2 regions of the Serinicoccus sp. CNJ-927 genome follow, and region 2 is predicted to be linked to the other one. Evidence: riboswitches for the same ligand, from Rfam matches in the RefSeq annotation. Region 2 holds a riboswitch; the other holds the start of a gene.
What was found. A riboswitch is a leader RNA that binds a small molecule or an ion and turns the genes downstream of it on or off. The one in region 2 is predicted to bind thiamine pyrophosphate.

Region 1: linked by a shared signal. The riboswitch ahead of thiM (hydroxyethylthiazole kinase) and the one ahead of BJF86_RS08145 (thiamine ABC transporter substrate binding subunit) in region 2 are both predicted to bind thiamine pyrophosphate.

The regions. Positions count from the first base shown of each region.
Region 1 is NZ_MKKF01000052.1:58,052-67,522, forward strand. Features, by position in the region: gene BJF86_RS16395 (PstS family phosphate ABC transporter substrate-binding protein) at 1-744, shown strand, start outside; gene BJF86_RS16400 (glycosyltransferase) at 804-1,916, opposite strand; gene BJF86_RS18060 (glycosyltransferase) at 1,946-3,400, opposite strand; gene BJF86_RS16410 (ABC transporter ATP-binding protein) at 3,397-5,202, opposite strand; gene BJF86_RS17750 (TetR/AcrR family transcriptional regulator) at 5,327-5,902, shown strand; gene BJF86_RS16420 (FAD-dependent monooxygenase) at 5,899-7,074, shown strand; TPP riboswitch at 7,210-7,304, shown strand; gene thiM (hydroxyethylthiazole kinase) at 7,292-8,095, shown strand; gene thiE (thiamine phosphate synthase) at 8,092-8,745, shown strand; gene thiD (bifunctional hydroxymethylpyrimidine kinase/phosphomethylpyrimidine kinase) at 8,742-9,471, shown strand, end outside.
Region 2 is NZ_MKKF01000022.1:148,128-157,598, forward strand. Features, by position in the region: gene BJF86_RS08135 (polysaccharide biosynthesis protein) at 1-1,495, opposite strand, end outside; gene BJF86_RS08140 (DUF4235 domain-containing protein) at 1,671-1,952, opposite strand; gene BJF86_RS17930 (hypothetical protein) at 2,120-2,374, shown strand; TPP riboswitch at 2,344-2,448, shown strand; gene BJF86_RS08145 (thiamine ABC transporter substrate binding subunit) at 2,451-3,623, shown strand; gene BJF86_RS08150 (HAD-IIB family hydrolase) at 3,620-4,423, shown strand; gene BJF86_RS08155 (glycosyltransferase) at 4,513-6,801, opposite strand; gene BJF86_RS08160 (WcbI family polysaccharide biosynthesis putative acetyltransferase) at 6,789-7,709, opposite strand; gene BJF86_RS18165 (hypothetical protein) at 7,706-8,026, opposite strand; gene BJF86_RS17935 (hypothetical protein) at 8,309-8,824, opposite strand; gene BJF86_RS08170 (galactosyltransferase-related protein) at 8,829-9,471, opposite strand, start outside.

The sequences.
Region 1 (9,471 bases), on a different contig from region 2:
AACGACGCGTCGACCGCGATCACCACCGAGCAGATCGCGGCCTGCGAGGACGAGGGAGTCGACTTCGTCGAGGTGCCGATCGCCCTGGACGCGCTGACCGTCATCCGGCACGAGGACAACACCTTCGCGACCGACCTCACGACGGAGGAGCTCCGGGCCATCTGGGAGCCGGACTCGCAGGTCCGCACGTGGCGCGACGTGCGCGACGACTGGCCGGAGCAGGAGATCGGGCTCTACGGTCGCCCGGAGGGGTCCGGCACCTTCGACTACTTCACGTATCGCACGAGCGGTGAGGCGGGCGCGATCCGCGACGACTACGAGGCCACCGACGACATGGCCGAGCTGACCGGCTGGGTCGCCGACGACCCGCAGGCGTTGGCCTTCCTCGGCGTCGGCAACTACCTCGCCGCCGACGGGGAGCAGCGCGACCAGATCACCAACGTCAGCATCGACGGCGTCGCCCCGACGCTGGAGAACGCCCAGTCCGGAGACTACGCCCCGTTCACCCGACCGCTGTTCCTCTACGTCTCCACCTCCGCGCTGGAGCAGGACGCGGAGGTCGGCGAGTTCGTGGACTACTACCTGGAGCGTCTGGACCAGGTGCTGCCGCTCGTCTACTTCTACCCGCTCTCCGACGAGGTCGCGGATCTCGCCGAGCAGAGGTGGGAGGCGCGGACCACGGGATCGGCCTTCGACGGGCAGCCGGTCGACGCCACGGCCCTCGCCGCGGCTCTCGAGGGCTGATCCGCACACCACCCGGCCGGCGCTCCTGGGCCGCCGCCGGTCGTCCCTGGCGTGTCGCGCTACCCCCCGACGCGCGCCGCGAGCGTGTCGATCGCCCGCACCCAGCCGCGGACCTGCTCCTGCGCGGAGAGCTCCCGCGCGGCCGCGTCTGAGGCCGCCTTGAAGTCCGCGACCTGCGCGTCGCTCAGCGCGTCGAGCGCGGCGGCGAGCGCCTCGCCGGTGAAATCGTCGAGCACCACCCCCAGCCGGTGGTGCCGCACCAGATCGGCCATCTCCGGGCTCGGCCCGATGATGATCCCCAACCGTGCCTGGACGAAGTCGAAGAACTTGTTGGGCAGGGTGAACCTGTAGTTGAAGTTGACCGGCGGCAGCACGAAGACGCCCAGGTCAGCAGCGGCGAGCGCGTCGCCCAGCTGCTCCGGCGGCACCGGGTCGTGGAAGCGGATCTGCGGCAGGTCGGCGCACGAGGCCCGCAGCTGCTCCAGATAGGTCGGGTCGTTGGGCATGAGGTAGAGGTCGAGGGTGACGTCGCGCTGGCAGGAGCGCACCGCGTCGACCATGACGTGCAGGCTGCGGCCCCGACGCGCGAGCCCGGAGTGCACCAGCCGCAGCGGTGCGCCGACCGGTGTCGGCGTGCGGTCGGCATACGGCGCGGCGTTGGGCACCACCGCGCAGGTGAGGCCGAACTCGCGACGGTACTCCCGCGCCAGCCAGCGCCCCACCGTGCTCGCCGAGTCGGCCTCGCGCCCGTGGCGACGCAGCAACCAGCGGTAGTACGGCGCGACGAAGAGCCGCCAGCGCCACGACTCCTCGCTCTGGCGGGACGCGTACTCGTGCAGATCCAGGTGCACCCCGCCGTAGGGCGCCAGCTCGAGCGCGAGCGGCAGGGTGTCGGCGTCGTTGGCGAGCACGACGTCGAACTTCGCCTGGTCGGCGAGCAACTCGGCCGCCGCGACGGTCACCGGCGCGCCGCGGTATGCCGTCTCGAACCGCCGCAACGCGAGGAGCCGGCGGTCCTTGTGCCAGTGGACCACGTGGTCGGGCAGGCGCAGGTGCTCGACGACGCCGTCCGGCGCCTCGCCGTAGCCGATCGTGGTCACGGCGTAGCGGTCGGCGAAGAGCCGGATCTGGCGCAGGACCCGCGCGTCGGATCGCAGCGGACTCCATGCCATGACGAGCAGCCGGGGCCGCGGATCCCGACTCATCCGCGCAGCACCCGCGCGTAGAGCCCGAGCAGTCGCTCCTCCTCGGCGGTCCAGGTGAGACCGTGCGCCGCGGCCCGGGCGGCCGCGGCATACGGCGTCGGGTCGGCCAGCACCTGCTCGATCGTGGCCGCCAGGTCGGCCGGGCTCTGCGCGGAGAAGATCTCGCCGACGCCCAGCTCGCGCACCAGCTCGGCGGTGTCCGGCAAATCGGCGGCCACGACCGGGATGCCCGCGTGGATCGACTCGAAAAGCTTGTTGGGCAGGCTGTAGCGGTAGCTCAGGCAGATGGGGCGGACGTAGACGACCGAGACATCCGCGTCGGCCAGCGCCGTCGAGACCTCGGGCGGGGCGACCGCTCCCACGAAGTGCACCCGAGCCTCGAGCCCGAGGTCGGTGATCCGGCGGCGCAGCGCGGCGAGATAGCCCACCTCGCCGTAGCCCAGCAGCACCAGGTGCACCTGCTCGCCCAGGTGGGTCATCGCCTCCAGCGTCTCCTCGATGCCGCGGGAGGTGGTGATCCGGCCGCCGTAGGCGATGACCTGCTGCTCCGGGCCGAGCCCGGCCAGCGCGCGCAGCCGGCCCTGCTCGCGGCCCGGTGCCCCGCCCACGGCCGGGCGCGGCACGTTGCGCACCAGGGTGGGCGTCTCCGGCAGGTCGTAGGTCTCCTGCAGCCAGGCGACGATCGACGGGCTGACGGTGATGACACCGGCCGCCTGTCGGAGGACCGTCGACTCGATCAGGGCCTCGACGTGCGGCGCGACCGGCCGGTCCTGGCGCACGTTGCGGTGCCGCCACAGCTCGTGGGCGTCGTAGACGAGGCGCGCCCCGGTGCGCTGCGCGATCCACCAGGAGGGGGCGAGGGTGTTGCCGTCGTTGGCGTGGACCACGTCGGGGTCGAAGTCGACCGCGTCGCGGGCGGCGTCCCACCAGTAGAGCCCGAGGCTGGCGGTCCGCCAGGTGCGCAGCCAGAGGTCGAAGAGGGGCTCGGGCAGCGGCGGCTGCGGCGGCTCCGACGGCGCGGCGCCAGGGGCGGCGGGGGTATGCCGCTCGCCCGTCGCGGGGGCCGAGGCGTCGGGTGCGTGGTCGTCGGGTGCGTGGTCGGTGGGCGCGGGCGTCCCTGGCGCCTTCGGCAGCGACGCGGGTGGCTCAGGCACCGGCTCGGGGGGCTGACGGCCGGTCACCCGGCGCGCCAGATCGAGCAGCCAGGGGGCCTGGCGCGCGAGCGCGAACTCGCGGGCACGGCATACCTCGATCGCGTCGCCCACGACCCCCGGGCCCTCGGGATAGCCGGCCCGCGCGACGGCGAAGATCCGGACCTGCGCACCGGCAGCCCGCAGGCTCTCGGCGGTCTTGATGACGCGGGAGTCGGCGTGGGCGTCGTTGTAGACGAGCAGCGCGACGCGCGGAGCCCGGCCCTCGACCGATGGCAGACGGGGTCCTTGGGGGCTCACGAGTCCTTCCTCTCGTCCGCGAGGCCGGCGAGCGCCGCCTGCACGGCGAAGTCGGGAGCCTGCGCGACGACCTCGTCGAAGGTGCCGGTGGCGACCAGCTCGGCGCGGTCCATGAAGCAGACCTGCTCGCTGTGCCGGATGGTCGCCAGCCGGTGCGCTACGACGATGACGGACACCTGGCCGTGCAGCTCGCGGATGGCCGAGGTCACCGCCCGCTCGGTGGAGGTGTCGAGCGCCGAGGTGGCCTCGTCCATGACGAGCACGAGCGGGTCGGTGTAGAGGGCGCGCGCGACCCCGAGCCGTTGGCGCTGCCCCCCGGACAGGGCCAGCCCGCGCTCCCCCACGGGCGCGTGGATGCCGTCGGGCCGGGCCTCGACGACCTCCAGCAGCTGCGCCCGCTCCAGGGCGCGGCGGACGCGGTCCTCGTCGATGCCGTCGTCGTCCCAGGAGAGCGCGACGTTGCGCGCGACCGAGGCGTCGAAGAGCGCGACGTCCTGCGGCACGTAGCCCACGCGGGACCGCCAGGCCTTGAGGACGTCCGGCAGCGGCTGCTCGTCGACGAGGATCTGCCCGGAGTCCGGCTGCAGCAGGCCGAGGACGAGGTCGACGAGGGTCGACTTGCCCGAGCCGGACGCCCCGACGAGCGCGAGGGTCTCGCCGAACCGCAGGGTGAGGGAGACGTCGCGCACGGCCGCCTCCGCGGCGTCCGGATAGCTGAACGTCACGCCGTCCAGGCGCAACGTGCGCGCGTCGTCCGGCAGCGGCGCGTTGCCTCCCGTCCGGTCCGCCTCGGCATACCGGCGGCCACGGTCGATCTCCTCCAGGACCTGGGTCGCGAACGGGATGTTGGCAGCCGTCTGCCCCATGATCGTCTGGAAGCGGGTCAGCGAGGGCACGAGCCGGAAGCCGGCCACCCCGAAGAGCGCGATGGCGGTGAACGCGCCGGGCACCCCGTCCTGCAGCCACCCGATCGCGCCGCCCAGCACCAGACCGCCGATGAGCGCTGACTCGAGGACGTAGCGCGGGACGGCACCGAGGAAGGTCTGGTTGGCTCGCGCCTGCGAGGCGCGGCGCCGGGCCCGGAGCACGACGGTGGCGACCTCCTGCGACTTGTCCCGGAGCGTGACCTCCTTGAGCGAGTGCACCATCTCGGTCACGAGGCGCACCGCGCGGGCGGAGTAGTTGCGGTTGTCCTTGCCGGCCTGCACCGCCCGCCGCAGCACGACGCGGTAGAGCGCGAAGGCCACGAGGCCGAAGTAGAGGATCGTGGCCGTCGCGAGCACCGGCTGGGCCACGAGGAGCACCACGAGCACGGCGAGGAAGGTGAAGACCTCACCCGAGAGCTGGCAGAACGGGATGATGACCCCGGCCACCGTCGCCCCGACCCCGACGTCGGTGGAGCGGACCAGGTCGGTGGAGTTGCGGCGCAGCCGCTCGGCCCACGGTGCACGGAAGGTGGTCTCCAGCAGCTGGGCACCGAGGGCCTGCTCAAAGCGCGCGAACCGCCGCGTCGCCCACCACTGCAGCAGGATCGCGAAGACCGACTTGGTGATGATCAGTCCGCCGACGACGAGCAGCACGATCCCGAACTCGACCGGCTCGGACAGCTCGATGCCCAGGACCGGGAGCGTCGCGCTGCGCTGGGTGAGCATGGGGGTGAGCACGACCGCGAGCAGGCCGAGGGCCGCGACGTCGAGGACGGCGAGCAGGCTCTGCAGCACCGCGAAGCCGATGATGAAGCGGCTGGTGCCGGGGGGCAGGACCGTCAGGAGCTGGCGGACGGTGCGCCACAGAGCGAGCATCGCCGTCCAGCGTAGCCGTGACCTGGGCTGTCGCCGGGGCACCGCACCGCAGCCCGCTTCCGATGGCCCGTGGCGCCCCGGTGATCTATTTGGTCGTTCGTCCAATTTTTGGTACGCTCGCGACATGACCGCTGACGGACGAGCTGCCCGGGGCGAGCGCACCCGGGAGGCCCTGCTCGAGGCGGCCGCGGCCCTCATCGCCGAGGAGGGCTGGGGCCGGGTCAGCGTGCGCTCGGTCGCGGAGCGGGCCCAGGTGCGGCCCGGAGTCGTGCATTACCACTTCTCCTCGGCCGAGGAGCTGCGCCGGCACGCCGCCACCGCCTCGCTGCGGCTGTCTCTGGCGTCCTTCGCCGCCGCCCTCCCCGATCTGGAGCCGGGGCTGCTGGCCTACGGCGCGACGGTCGACTCCCCCGACTTCACCCGTGACCCCTCGTCGATGCTGGTCGCCGAGACCTATCTCGCCGCTGTCCGCGACCCGGAGGTCGCCGGATTGGTCAGACAGATCGTCCGGGAGCTGCGCGCGCTCCTCGAGGAGCGGCTGCGCGACGTCGGACACCCGCCTGCTGCGGCGCGGAGCCGGGCCGCGGCCCTGGTCGCCGGGATCGAGGGCCTCGTGCTCCACCGGAGCGTGGACCCGGACTTCCCCGTGGCCGAGGCCATGGCACACCTCGTCGAGCTCACCAGGAAGGACTCCCGATGAGAGCTGTGGTCAGTGGAGCGGGCATCAGCGGGCTCGCCGTGGCACACGCGCTGACGTCGCTGGGCTGGCAGGTCGACCTCGTCGAGGTGGCGCCCGGGCCGCGCACCGAGGGCTACACCCTGGATCTGTTCGGGCCCGGGTATGCCGCCGCCGAGGAGCTCGGCGTACTCGACGCGATCAGCGCCCGCGGCCGCGTCTATCGCGCGGCCCGCTTCGTGCAGGCCACCGGCCGCTCGAGCGGCGAGCTGCCGTTGGCGGCCTTCGCCGAGCTGCAGGGTGGTCGCTTCCTGTCGATCACCCGCGGCGGCCTCGAGGAGGCGCTGCGCTCCACCCTCCCCGAGGGGGCCCGGGTGCACTTCGGGCGCACCGTCGCGGACGTCGCGGAGATGGCGGACCTCAGGGACCAGGAGGATGTGGCGCGGGTCCGGTTGGACGACGGCACCGAGCTCGACGCCGACCTGGTGCTCATCTGCGAGGGACTGCACTCACCCACCCGGGCGCAGCTCTTCCCCGATGCCGCGGTCCGCCACCTCGGATTCCTCACCGGCGCCTTCAGCACCGAGGCACCCGAGGTCTCCGAGCGGCTCGGCCTGACGGTGGAGATGAGCGACACGATCGGTCGCCAGGTGGGCACCTACGCCATGGACGACGAGCTGGTGTCCACCTTCACGCTGGCCAGGGGCACCGAGCTGCCCGCGGACCGCGTCGACTGGTTGCGCGAACAGCTCGTCGGGGCCGGTCCCGCGGCAGAGGCACTGATCGCGCGCGTGCCGGAGGACGACGTCTTCGTCGACGTGGTGGCCCAGGCCATCGCTCCGCGGTGGCGGCACGGGCGGGTGCTGCTCATGGGTGATGCCGCGCACGCCGTGTCGCTCATCGCCGGTCAGGGGGCCTCGCTGGCCATCGCCGGTGCGCACGCGCTCGGGCAGGAGCTGGCGACCCTGACCCGGCCCGTGACCGCAGTCACCCTGACCCAGGCGCTCGACCGCTACGAGACGCGCTGGCGCGCGCAGGTCGAGCCCGTGCAGGACCGTGCTCGCCAGGGCGCCTCCAGCTTCGTCCCCACGGGCCGGAGCGCCCTTGTGCTGCGTCGGCTGGTGGTGCGGGCGACCCGGCTGCCCCTCGTCGCCCGACTGGTGGCGCGCAGCATCGGCGGGGCACCCACGCACTGACGAACCCGGCGCGAGCGGGGGTCGCGACGCGAGCGGGTGCCGCGACGCGAACGGGGCCGCGACGGCGGCGACAGGCGAGATGGCCCGGGACGGGTCCGCCCCGGGCGGGTCTCGGCATACCTCTGCGCTAGGGTCGAGGGCGACGCGGGGTGCCGCACGTGCGGCTGAGATCACACCCGTCGAACCTGATCTAGCTCGTACTAGCGAAGGGATCGTCATGAGCCAGACGCCCGTCTCCCCCGACCGCCTCGCCGCCTGCTGGGCGGAGGTGCGGACCCAGAGCCCGCTGACCCAGTGCCTCACCAACATCGTGGTCGCGCCGTTCACCGCCAACGTGCTGCTCGCCGCGGGCGCCGCGCCGGCGATGGTCGACAACCCGCACGAGGCCGGTGACTTCGCCCGGGTGGCCGGCGGGGTGCTGGTGAACCTGGGGACGCCCTACGACGACACGTCGCAGGCGATGCGCGCCGCCGTCCGGGGCGCGCGCGAGGTCGCCACCCCGTGGGTGCTCGACCCGGTCGCCGCCGGGCTGGCCTGGCGCACGAGCCTCGCCCGCGAGCTGCTCGAGACCGCCGCCCCGGCGATCATCCGGGGCAACGCCTCGGAGATCCTGGCGCTCGGCGGCGGGGCCGGAGGCCGCGGGGTCGACGCCACGCACAGCACGGACGACAGCGTCGAGACGGCCCGGTCCCTGGCGCGGAGCCACGGGTGCGCGGTGGCCGTCAGCGGGCCGGTGGACCGGCTCACCGACGGCACCCGCTCGGTCGAGGTGCACAACGGTGACGCACTCATGACCCGGGTCACCGGGGTCGGCTGCGCGCTCGGCGCCCTCATGGCGGCCGCGGCGGCGGTCGAGCCAGACCCGCTGCTCGCGGCGACGACCGCCACGGCAGCGCTGACGGTGGCCGCGGACGGTGCCGCCGCCGCGTCGGCCGGGCCGGGGAGCTTCGCGGTGGCGCTGCTGGACGAACTCGCCGTGCTCGAGGCGGACACGCTGGCTGAGCGGGTGCGGCTGGCATGAGCCGCGCCCCGCTCGACCTCAGCCTCTACCTCGTGACCGACACGGGTATGACGCGGCGCCACGGCCTCTCCACGACCATCCGGGCCGCCGTGGCGGGTGGCGCGACGGTGGTCCAGCTGCGCGACCCGGACGCCTCGGACGAGGAGTTCGTCGCGCTCGGGCTGCTCGCCCGCCGCGCGCTCGACGGCGCGAGGTCTGCCGCCCCCCTCATCGTCAACGACCGCGTCCACCTCGCGGAGCGCATCGGCGCCGACGGTGCCCACGTCGGCCAGTCCGACCTCGCTCCCGAGGCGGCGCGCGCGATGCTCGGCGACACGGCATACCTCGGGCTGTCGTGCACGTCCGCGGAGCAGGTGCGGGCCGCCGCCGAGCTGCCGGCGGGCACGGTGGACTACCTCGGGCTGGGACCGGTGTGGGCGACGCCCAGCAAGGTCGACCACGCCACGCCGGTCGGGGTCGACGGCCTCGCCGAGCTGGTGGCCGCCGCGACGCTGCCGTCCGTGGCCATCGGCGGCATCGACGCCGCCCGGGCCGCGGCGGTCCTGGCGACCGGGGTGGACGGGTTGGCGGTGGTCAGCGGGATCTGCTCGGCCGACGACCCGCAGGTGGCTGCCCGCGACCTGGCAGACCAGGTGGGAGCCGCGCGATGACGACGATCGTGCTGACCGTGGCCGGGTCGGACCCCTCCGGTGGCGCGGGCATCCAGGCCGACCTCAAGACCTTCGCGGCGCTGGGGGCCTACGGCTGCGCGGTCCTGACCTCGCTCACCGCGCAGAGCACGCAGGGCGTGACCGGGGTGCTCCCCGTGCCGGCCGCCTTCGTGCGGGAGCAGGTGGAGACCCTGGTGGCGGACCTGGACGTCGCTGCGACCAAGATCGGCATGCTCGGCACCGCGGAGGTGGCGCGCACCGTGGGCGACCTGTGCCGGTCGGGTTCGTTGCCGCGCGTGGTGCTCGACCCGGTCATGGTCTCGACCGCGGGCTCCCGTCTGCTCGACGAGGACGCGATCGAGGAGGTGCGCTCGATGCTGCCGCACGTGGCCGCGATCACCCCGAACCTCCCCGAGGCGGCCGTGCTCCTCGGCCTCGACCCGGAGGCCCAGGCGGGTGACGTGGCGACGATGCGCGACCAGGCGCTCGCGCTGCGCGGCCTCGGTGCCGAGCGGGTCCTGCTCAAGGGCGGCCACCTTGGTGCTGAGCAGGCGCACGGCGCGGTCGACCTCGACAGCGACGCGGCCGACCTCGGCGGCGACGCGGTGGACGTCTGGGCCGACGCCGACGGCCTGACCGAGCTGCGCACCCCGCGCGTCGACACCCCCCACACCCACGGGACCGGCTGCACCCTCTCCTCGGCGATCACCGCGCTGGTCCCCGTGC
Region 2 (9,471 bases):
GCGAGGCTGCCTGCATGACGAGCTGGCAGGCCTCCGGGATGAGCATGAAGAAGCGCTCCACGTCCGGGTGGGTCACGGTGACTGGCCCGCCGCGCTCGATCTGCTCGGTGAAGATCGGGATGACCGAGCCGCGGGAGCCGAGGACGTTGCCGAAGCGGACCGAGACGTAGCGGCCCGGCTGGCTGAAGGCGAAGTGCGCCGTGAGCCGCTCGGTGACCCGCTTGGTGAAGCCCAGGACGGAGGTGGGGTTGGCCGCCTTGTCGGTGCTGATGTTGACGAAGGTGCCCACGCCGTGGGCCGCGCAGGCGCGCAGCACGTTGAGGGTGCCGGTGATGTTGACCCGCCAGGCCTCGAGCGGGAAGCGCTGCAGCAGGGGGAGGTGCTTGAGCGCGGCGGCGTGGAAGACGACGTCGGGGCGGTGCTGGGCGAAGGCGCGGTCCACCATGGCGGCGTCGGAGATGTCGCACAGGACCAGGTCCTCGCTCTGCAGCAGCCCGCGGCCGGTGACCGAGAGCTGCACCGCGTGCAGGGCGGACTCGTCGCGGTCCAGCACGATGAGCCGACGTGGGTGGAAGCGGGAGATCTGGCGGCACAGCTCGGACCCGATCGAGCCGCCGGCGCCGGTCACCAGCACGACCTTGCCGGTGAGGTGGTCGGCGATGGCGGCCTGGTCCAGCTCGGTGCGCCGACGCCCCAGGAGGTCCTCGAGGTCGATGTCGCGCAGGTCGTCGGCGTGCGGGTCGGCGTCCAGCAGCCGGTCGAGGTTGGGCAGCACCTTGACCGTGAGCCCCGTCTGACCAGCCAGGTCGTTGACCGCTCGCATCAGGGTCGCCTCGGCGCGCGGGATCGCCACGATGAGGTGCGTCGCCTCGTACTTCTGGGCCACCTTGGCGATGGCATTCAAGCCGCCGCGCACCCGGATCCCGTCGATCCGCAGCTTGCGCTTGCTGCGGTCGTCGTCGAGGAAGGCCACGGGGCGGAACGGCGAGGTGTCGTCCTGCAGCATGTTGGCGACCAGGCGGCGACCGAGCACGCCGGCGCCGTAGATGATCGCGTTGTGGTCGACCTCCCGGCGCACCGCGGCCCGGGCGCGGTAGGAGCGCACCACGAAGCGCGAGGCCAGCATGAGGGACATCGCCACCGCGGCACCCACCGTGGGCACCGAGCGCGGCACGACGTAGGGCTGCAGCCAGATCGCCCACACGCTCAGCACCAGGGCGGTGAGGAGGGCGGCCCGGCAGACCGCCGTGACCTCCTCGAAGGACCCGCGGATGTGCTTGATGAGGTAGGGCCCGAACAGCATGCCGAGCGTGAGGTGGATGGCCGCGGCGGCACCGGCGACGATCCACGTGTCGGTGACGAAGGCGCGACTCAGGTCGTACTGGAACCGGATCCACGTCATGGCGATGATCGCCAGCGCCCAGACGGCGCCGTCCCCGAGCGCCCAGAGCACGCGTTTGAGCGCATCCGGGATGCGGCGGGGACGTGGGCTCACGTGCGTCCTGGAGGGAGAAGGATCGGCGGGCGAGAAATGGGCAGAGACAAGAATGGCCCGTGCTCGCCGGAAACGCAAGACCGCAGGTCAGAAATGTGCCGAGAATGCGCGTCAGGTCACGCAATCACGCGCTGGAGGGGCGGCTTTTCCCCTTGACGAATTCTTGACCTTCCGGTCAGTTCGTCTCGTCGGCGATCTGCTCGGGGCTCTTGCCGCTCGCCTTGGCGATCACCTTGGTCGACTCCCGGTTGGCCAGCATCCGCGCCAGCCCGACCAGCGCGCCGGAGAGCACCGCGAAGGCCACGGCCTCCTTGAAGTCGATGTCCGGGTCCTCCGGGTTGGTCGGGGAGTCGTTGCCCGTGACGAACTTCCAGGTGCCGTCGGTGACCTTGCGCGCGATGGAGCTGGCCGCCAGGACGGCGCCGACGGTCATGGCTTTGGCGACGAGATTACCCATGACCCGAATCCTGCCACACGACCACCGGACTCACCCTGTGGGGTGAACTCGCCTCTCGCGGCTTTCTTGCTATCGTGTAAGCGCTTTCATCCCCTGGCGGCGTTGCCGGGGGTGGGCTTCTTCGCCCCCGACCCAGCGTCCCCACCGGAGAGGTAGACCGCCGAGCCATGCCGTTCAAGCTGCCGGCCTGGGCCGTCCTCCTCCTGTGGATCCTGCTCGCCGTCGCCGCCCTGGCCGTCTTCTTCGGCAGTGCCCGGGGCACGCTGCGCGGTATGGACGTGGTGCTCGGTCCTCCGGAGCGCGACGAGGAGCACGGGGACGGCGGGGAGCAGGGGGACAGCGGGGAAGGCAGGGACGGGGACGACCGGGACGACGGTGATAGTGTCGGCGACGACCACGACAGGGGAGCGCCCGAGCGCTGAGAGTGCGGCACCCGCCGCAGACCCTCGAACCTGCACCGGCTAGCACCGGCGAAGGAAGTCGATGAGGAGCATCGCCATGACCGCGTCAACGACACGCACACGCAGCCGACGGATCACCTCCACCCTGGTCCTTGCGGCCACCACCGTGACCCTGGCCTCCTGCACGCTCACCGGCGGCGGGGGCGGGGAGGACGAGCCCACCGGGAGCACCGAGGCGGCCGACCCGGGCCCGACCGGCACCGCCGACGCCGGGGACGAGACCGCTGCGGCGCCCACCCCGGCCGACACCGGCACCGTGGTGCTAGCCGCCCACGACTCGTTCACGCTGCCGGATGACCTGGTCTCCGCCTTCGAGGCCGACACCGGCTACGACCTGGAGATCCAGCTGGCCGGCGACGCCGGGCAAATGGCCAACCAGGTCGTGCTGACCGCCGGCAATCCCACCGCCGACGTCGTCTTCGGCATCGACACCACCTTCGCCAGCCGGGTCGTCGCGGCCGAGGCGCTGCAGGCCTACCGGCCCGACGCGCTGCCGGAGTCGGCCACCGAGCACGACCTCACCGAGGGGGGCCAGGCATACCTCACCCCCGTCGACTACGGCGACGTCTGCGTCAACATCGACACCGCGTGGTTCGCGAACGAGGGCATCGAGCCGCCGGAGACGCTGACCGACCTGACCGAGGAGCAGTACGAGGACCTCTTCGTCACCCCGGGCGCGAGCACCTCCAGCCCGGGCATGGCCTTCCTGCTGGCGACGATCGGCGAGTTCGGCCCGGGGGAGTGGCAGGGCTACTGGAGCGACCTCATGGCCAACGGGACCAAGGTCACGAGCGGCTGGACCGACGCCTACACGGTCGACTTCACCGCCGGCGGCGGCGACGGCGACCGCCCGATCGTGCTGTCGTATGCCTCGAGCCCACCCTTCACCATCCCCGAGGGTGGCGTCGAGCCGACCACCCGGGCACTGCTCGACACCTGCTTCCGCCAGGTGGAGTATGCCGGTGTCCTCGCCGGCACGGACAACCCCGAGGGTGCGCAGGCGGTCGTCGACTGGCTGGTCAGCCCGGCGGTGCAGGCGGCCATCCCCGACGCGATGTATGTCTTTCCCGTCGACGACGAGGTCGAGCTGCCCGAGCTGTGGGCCCAGTGGGCGCAGGTCGCCGAGGACCCGATCGTGGTCGCCCCCGGGCAGATCGAGGCCGAGCGAGAGACCTGGCTGCGGGAGTGGGCCGACATCGCCACCGGGTGAGCGGCTCGGGGTCGCCGGCCGTACGGGCCGTGGCCTTCGACCTCGACGACACCCTCGCCCCCTCCAAGTCGCCCGTCCCCGAGGTCACCGCCACCGCGCTCAGCGAGCTGACCGCGGTGGTGCCGGTCTGCGTGATCTCCGGCGGCAGCTTCGAGCAGTTCCGCGAGCAGCTGCTGGCCCGGCTGCCGACCCCGGCCACCGGCTGGGGCGGTCTGCACCTCATGCCGACCTGTGGGACGAGGTACTACCGTCGCGCCGCCGGGGCGGCGGACTGGGTCCTGGTCGAGAGCCGTGAGCTGGACCCCGCCCGGCGGCGTCGGGCCGTGCACGTCGTGGAGGAGACGGCGCGCGAGCTCGGGTTGTGGGAGCCCGAGGACCGCGTGACAGGGGCACGCATCGAGGACAGGGGGTCGCAGGTGACCTTCTCGGCGCTGGGGCAGCAGGCCGCCATCGCCGACAAGCAGGCGTGGGACCCCGACGGCGCCCGCCGCGGCCTGCTCGCCCGTCACCTGGCGCAGCGGCTGCCCGACCTCGAGGTCCGCGTCGGGGGCTCGACCTCGGTCGACCTCACCGAGCGTGGGGTCGACAAGGCCTACGGCGTCGGTCGCTTCGCCCGCGAGGTCGGCGCCGACCCTCGCGAGGTGCTCTTCGTCGGCGACCGGCTGGACCCGCTGGGCAACGACTACCCCGTGCTGCGGCTCGGGGTCCAGGCCCGGCCCGTCGCCGACCACCACGAGACCGTGCAGGTGCTGCGCGAGCTCCTGCAGCGGCTGCGTGGGACGGCGCCCGGCCGCGCCTGACCGTGCGGGTCGCTGCTCACCGGCACGGCCCCCGGCGCCGGCACGCCCCGAGCACGCCCCCGGCACCGGGCGATCCGAGCCCGCCACGCTCAGGGGTGCCGCTGCCGCCAGTGCTCGACGACCACGTCGGCGGGCACCGGCTCCACCCAGCGGCCGGGGAGGCCGAGGGTGGGCGCCGGTGCCCCCTCCCACCGGGCCTCACCCTCGCGCCGGGTCGAGCGCACCCACACCCCGCTGTCCCGGCTGTCCCCGGCGTCGTCGAGATCCGCCCCGGGGGGCGCGTCGAGCGTGAGGTGCGCCGGACCGGGCGGCCAGGGCAGCCGCAGCACCGCCTCGGGGCGGGTCACCTCCACCACGGCGCGGCAGCGGGCGAGCACCCGTCCGGGTGGGTCCCCTCGGTGCACCCGGGGGTCCGGCGGCACCGGGGCCGGGTGCGGCACCCAGACCCCGAGGTCGCCCAGCCGCAGCAGCGCCTCCACGACGACGACGACCTGGCCGGGGGACCACGAGGCGCACCCCGGTCCCAGGACGGCGACGACGTCGGGCTGGGTGTGGTGCCACCCACGACCACGGACGAGCGGGTGGGGTATGCGCTCGGCCAGCGCGGCGGTCTCGGCGTTCTTCAGCCGCGCGATCCCCGCGGCGTCGCCCTCGTGTCGCCCCGCCAGGTCGGGACCGTCGTGCCAGGCGAGGGCAGCCGGCTGGTGGCGCAGCCGCGCCCCGGTGAGCCAGGCCCGCCAGGCCAGGTCCCAGTCCTCCCCGCCGTAGCCGGTCAGCGTCTCGTCGTAGCCGCCCACCGCCTCGAAGACGTCCCGGGAGATCGCGCTGACCGCCCCGATCACGTAGCGGAATGAGGTGTCGTCGGCATCCCGGAGGTCGCGGGTCGCGGCATACCCCTCACGCAGCCACCCGGGCTCGGTCAGGCACGCCGACGGCGGCCAGTCCTGGTCCGTCCCGGCGCCGCCGAGCCGGGCGTGCCGCCGACGCCCCACCGCGAGGGTCGGGCCCTCCAGGCAGGCGCGCTGCAGCGTCGCCACGTAGTCGTCCTCCGGCGCGGTGTCGCCGTCGAGGAAGACGATCACCCGGCCCTGCGCCCGGGAGGCACCGAGGTTGCGTGCGGCGGCCAGGCGGAAGCCGAGGTCCGGCTGCCGGACGACGGTGACCGGCAGCCGCATCGGGCCGATGACCGGCTCGGTGGGGGAGCCGTCGTCGGCGACCACCACCTCCAGCCCCCCGAGGACCCCGCGCTGGGCGTCCAGCCGGGCCAGGACGAGATCGAGCATCGGCTGGTCGCGGTAGTAGGGGACGACCACCGTGCACGCGGGACGGTCGGCCACCTCCCGCACCGCCCGCGCCGCCTCCGGCGAGGACGGACCCAGGGTGACCCCCTCGCCCAGCCAGGTGAGGTCGGGGTCGAGCAGCGCCGTGGTCACCGCCCGCGCCAGCCCTCCCGGCTCGACGAGCTGCACCGCGCCCGGCAGCCGGTGCGCCAGCTCGCTGGTGTAGCGCGAGCGGAGCACCAGGGGTCGCCTGCCCGCCGCCAGCCAGGTGGCGATGGACCCGGAGGCGGACACGTGCTGGTGCCCGGCCACCGGCACCGTCGCCGCGGCCAGCAGGCCGGGCAGCGCCTCGTCCGCCACCCACCCGGTCGTCGACCAGGACACCCCCGCCCGCCGGGCGCGGTCCGCCAGCAGGTCGGGAAGGTCCTCGTGGCCGCGGGATGCCCGCCCCAGGTTGCGTCCGACCACCGGCACGTGCCGGAGCGCCGGCTCCCGCGCCGCGGCCGCCGTCGCGTCGATCACCTGCTCCAGGCCCTTGCCCGGATAGAGGTAGCCCAGGGTCACCACGCTGCGCGGTCCGCCTGCCCGCGGCTCGACCGGAGGGCGGTCCGGCGTGACCGCGCCCGGCAGCGGGTCGACCGGCAGCGGGACCACGTGGGTGCGGCGGTCCACGGCGTCGGCCACCAGGCCGCCCCGGGCGTGCCGGACGGCGGCGCGCAGCAGCAGCCGCTCGTGCTCGCTGGCCACGACGACCGCGTCGGTCCCGGCGGCGAGCGCGGCATAGAGCCGCACCCGGTCGGAGCGCCACCGCCCGTCGCTGGCCTGCGGCAGGTCGTGCAGCACGACCGTGACCCGTGCCGCGCCGGCGCAGGCACGGCGCCACGCGGGGAGAGCCCCGGCGGGCTGCCTCGCCAGCAGCCGGTCGGTCACCTGGGCCAGCACCGTCCTGCCGGCCAGCGCACCCTCGGGCAGGTCCTCCAGCGTGCCGGGCCGCAGCAGCTCGGCATCGCCCAGGTGCGGGTGCAGCGTCACCCCGTGCCGCACCACGCCGTGCTCGGCCGGGCCGGGCACGAGGTGGGCCAGGGTCAGGGGCGCCATCCCAGCGCCGCGAGGCGGGCACCCTTCTTGGCCAGGCCGACCTCGACGACGCGCGGATGCCGGGCGTAGAACTCCAGGTGCGCCTGCGCCACCTCCTCGTCCGTGACCTCCTCGCCGTCCACCAGCCAGTGCTCGCGTGGCTCACCCGGCAGCCCCAGGGCCTGCAGCACCTCGGCGCGCAGCGGGGTGCGCACCGAGGACAGCAGCACCCGGCCCGGGTCCGAGACCCGGGCGCGGGGTGTGTCTCCTCCGATGTCGTCCACGACGCGCTGGGCCAGCCCGAGGAGCACCTCGTTGCCGGGGTGGTCGACCGTCCACCCGGCCCGTGCCCCGGCCTCGGCGACCAGGTCGCTCACCGGCAGCGTGCCCTCCGCCTGCTCGCGCCGGCGGAGCTCGGCGCCGGAGTCCGCCGCGACCTGCCGCACCGCCTCGGCGGGGAGCGTGGCCGGGCCGCTCCAGCCGGCAGCCAGACCCAGCCTGCGCACGTCGTGGTAGGGCACGACCGGCGGGTCGACCACCTCCTCGTCCTCGTGCCGGACCAGCACCTGCTCGGGGTAGAGCGCCTCGGAGAAGTAGTTGGCGACCCGGACCACCCGGGCCCCCTCCGGCAGCCGCGTGGCCACCTGTGCGGTGCCCAGCGGCATACCGTGGTAGTCCGCGCCGACCGGCTGGGCCACCAGCACGTCGAGCCGCTCGAGGAGGCGCCACAGGTGCGGCAGGTCGGACTCCACCAGCTCGTGCACCGGGGGCAGCCGGACCCCGCTGACCCGGCCCGAGGTGCCCACCGCCACGCGCAGCGCCTCCGCCTGGCAGTTGCCGTGGACCGCCAGGAGGGGCAGTCCCTCGTCGGGCAGGGGGTCGATCCCGTAGAAGACGCCGTAGTGCCGGCGTCGGCCCTCATCGCTCACGGCACGCCCTCCGTCTCCGCATCGACCCGGCGGCCCGAGAGCACCGCCGCATACACCGCAGTATGCAACGCGGCACCTGCGTCCCGCTGTCTCACCCGCTCCTCCCGGTCCACGCGGGGCGGCGGGGACCCCGCGGCGCGCAGCAGCAGCTGGGCCAGCCGGCCCGGGTCCGGCGGCCGGGACGCCGGACCCCACGACAGCACGCCCCCCTGCTCGCGCAGGTGCCCGACCTCGGGCGCCAGCACCCAGGTCCCCAGGTCGCGGCAGGCCTCGACCCAGCCGGAGTGGGTGGCCCAGGCATAGGGCAGCACGGACACGTCCAGACCGCGCAGGTAGTCCCAGAGCTGGTCGTCCGGCAGCCGCGGGCGACCCGGACGTCGACGACCCCCCAGGCCGGCCCACCCAGCTCGGTGAGCAGCCCCACCACCCGGCGGTCGTGACCGGGCCGGTCCGGGTCCAGCACCTCGGGGTGGGCGCGCACCTCGAGCCGGGCGCCGACGGGAGCACGGAGTCGACCTCCCGCACCGCGGCGGCCAGGGCGGGCAGCGAGCGCAGCGGGGCCAGGTTGGCGCGCAGCGACTTCAGGTGCAGCCCGACCGTCAGCGGCCCGGACCGGGCCGGCCGGGGCCGGCCGACCAGGGGCAGCGGGGCGACGTGCGGGTGCGGCACGACGAGCGGTCGTCGCCCCAGGGTCCGCTGCACCACCTCGGCGGCCCCTCGGTGAGGGTGAGCAGCCCGGCGGCGTGCTCGACGAGCAGCTCCAGGTGCTCGCGGTGCCGCCGCTGGTCCCGCAGCTGGGGGTGGTCCAGGTCGTGGACGGTGTGCACCAGCGGCAGGCGCTGCTCGCGCAGCATCTCCAGCCAGGTCCGGAGCCGGGCGGTGTCCTGGCCCTCCAGCCCGAAGTGGACGTGCACCAGGTCCTGCTCGCCGGCGTGCTCCCGCAACCAGGCCGGGTCGAGGGCGGGGTGCGGCCACCACTGGCCGGGAGGTGCGCCGGGCACCGGCGGGTCCGGCAGGTGCACCACGGCGGGCTCGGTGCGGGGGTCGGGGCGGACGGGCAGGAGGGCGGCGACGTAGGCGTGCCCGGCCGGGATCTGCCGGACCCGGATGGTCACCGGGTCACCTGCCATCGCCCGTCGCCGTCGGGAGCCGCGAGACCGCGCTCGCGCAGCTGCTCCAGCCACCCCAGCATCGGCCACCACCCCCACCGGTCGGCGAAGACGCCGGCGTTGCGCACCACCGCCTCGACATGGTCGACCGGCGGCGTCCGGGTGGGGTGGTGCTGGTGGTATGCCGTCGCGCCCCCACCCAGGTGAGGCTGCCCCCGAGGGAGCCGACGACCTGGGCGAAGTCGGTGTCCTCGCCGCCGTAGCCGACGAAGAGCGGGCAGAAGCCTCCGGTGCGGGCGAAGTCGGCGGCGGTGAGGGCGAAGCTCAGCGACCAGAACCTCGTGAGGTCCGGCTCGGCCCGGGTCTCCCCGGGTGCCGGTCGCACCCGGTCGGGACGGTGCACGCCGACCTCGGCGAGCCGGTGCAGCTGGTGCTCCCAGCCGCCGCACCCGGGCTGCCGGGGCGGCAGGTAGGCCACGTCGGCGCCCAGCACCGCCGGGGACGGGCGGGAGGGGCTCGGGTGGAGGTGGCGGGCATACGTGGTCAGCGTGGTGGGGCCGGGTATGCAGTCGACGTCGAGGAAGACGAGCCGGTCGGCGCCCGCGGCGGTGGCCACCCGGGCGGCGGCGTTGCGCGCCGCGGCGAGGGGCAGG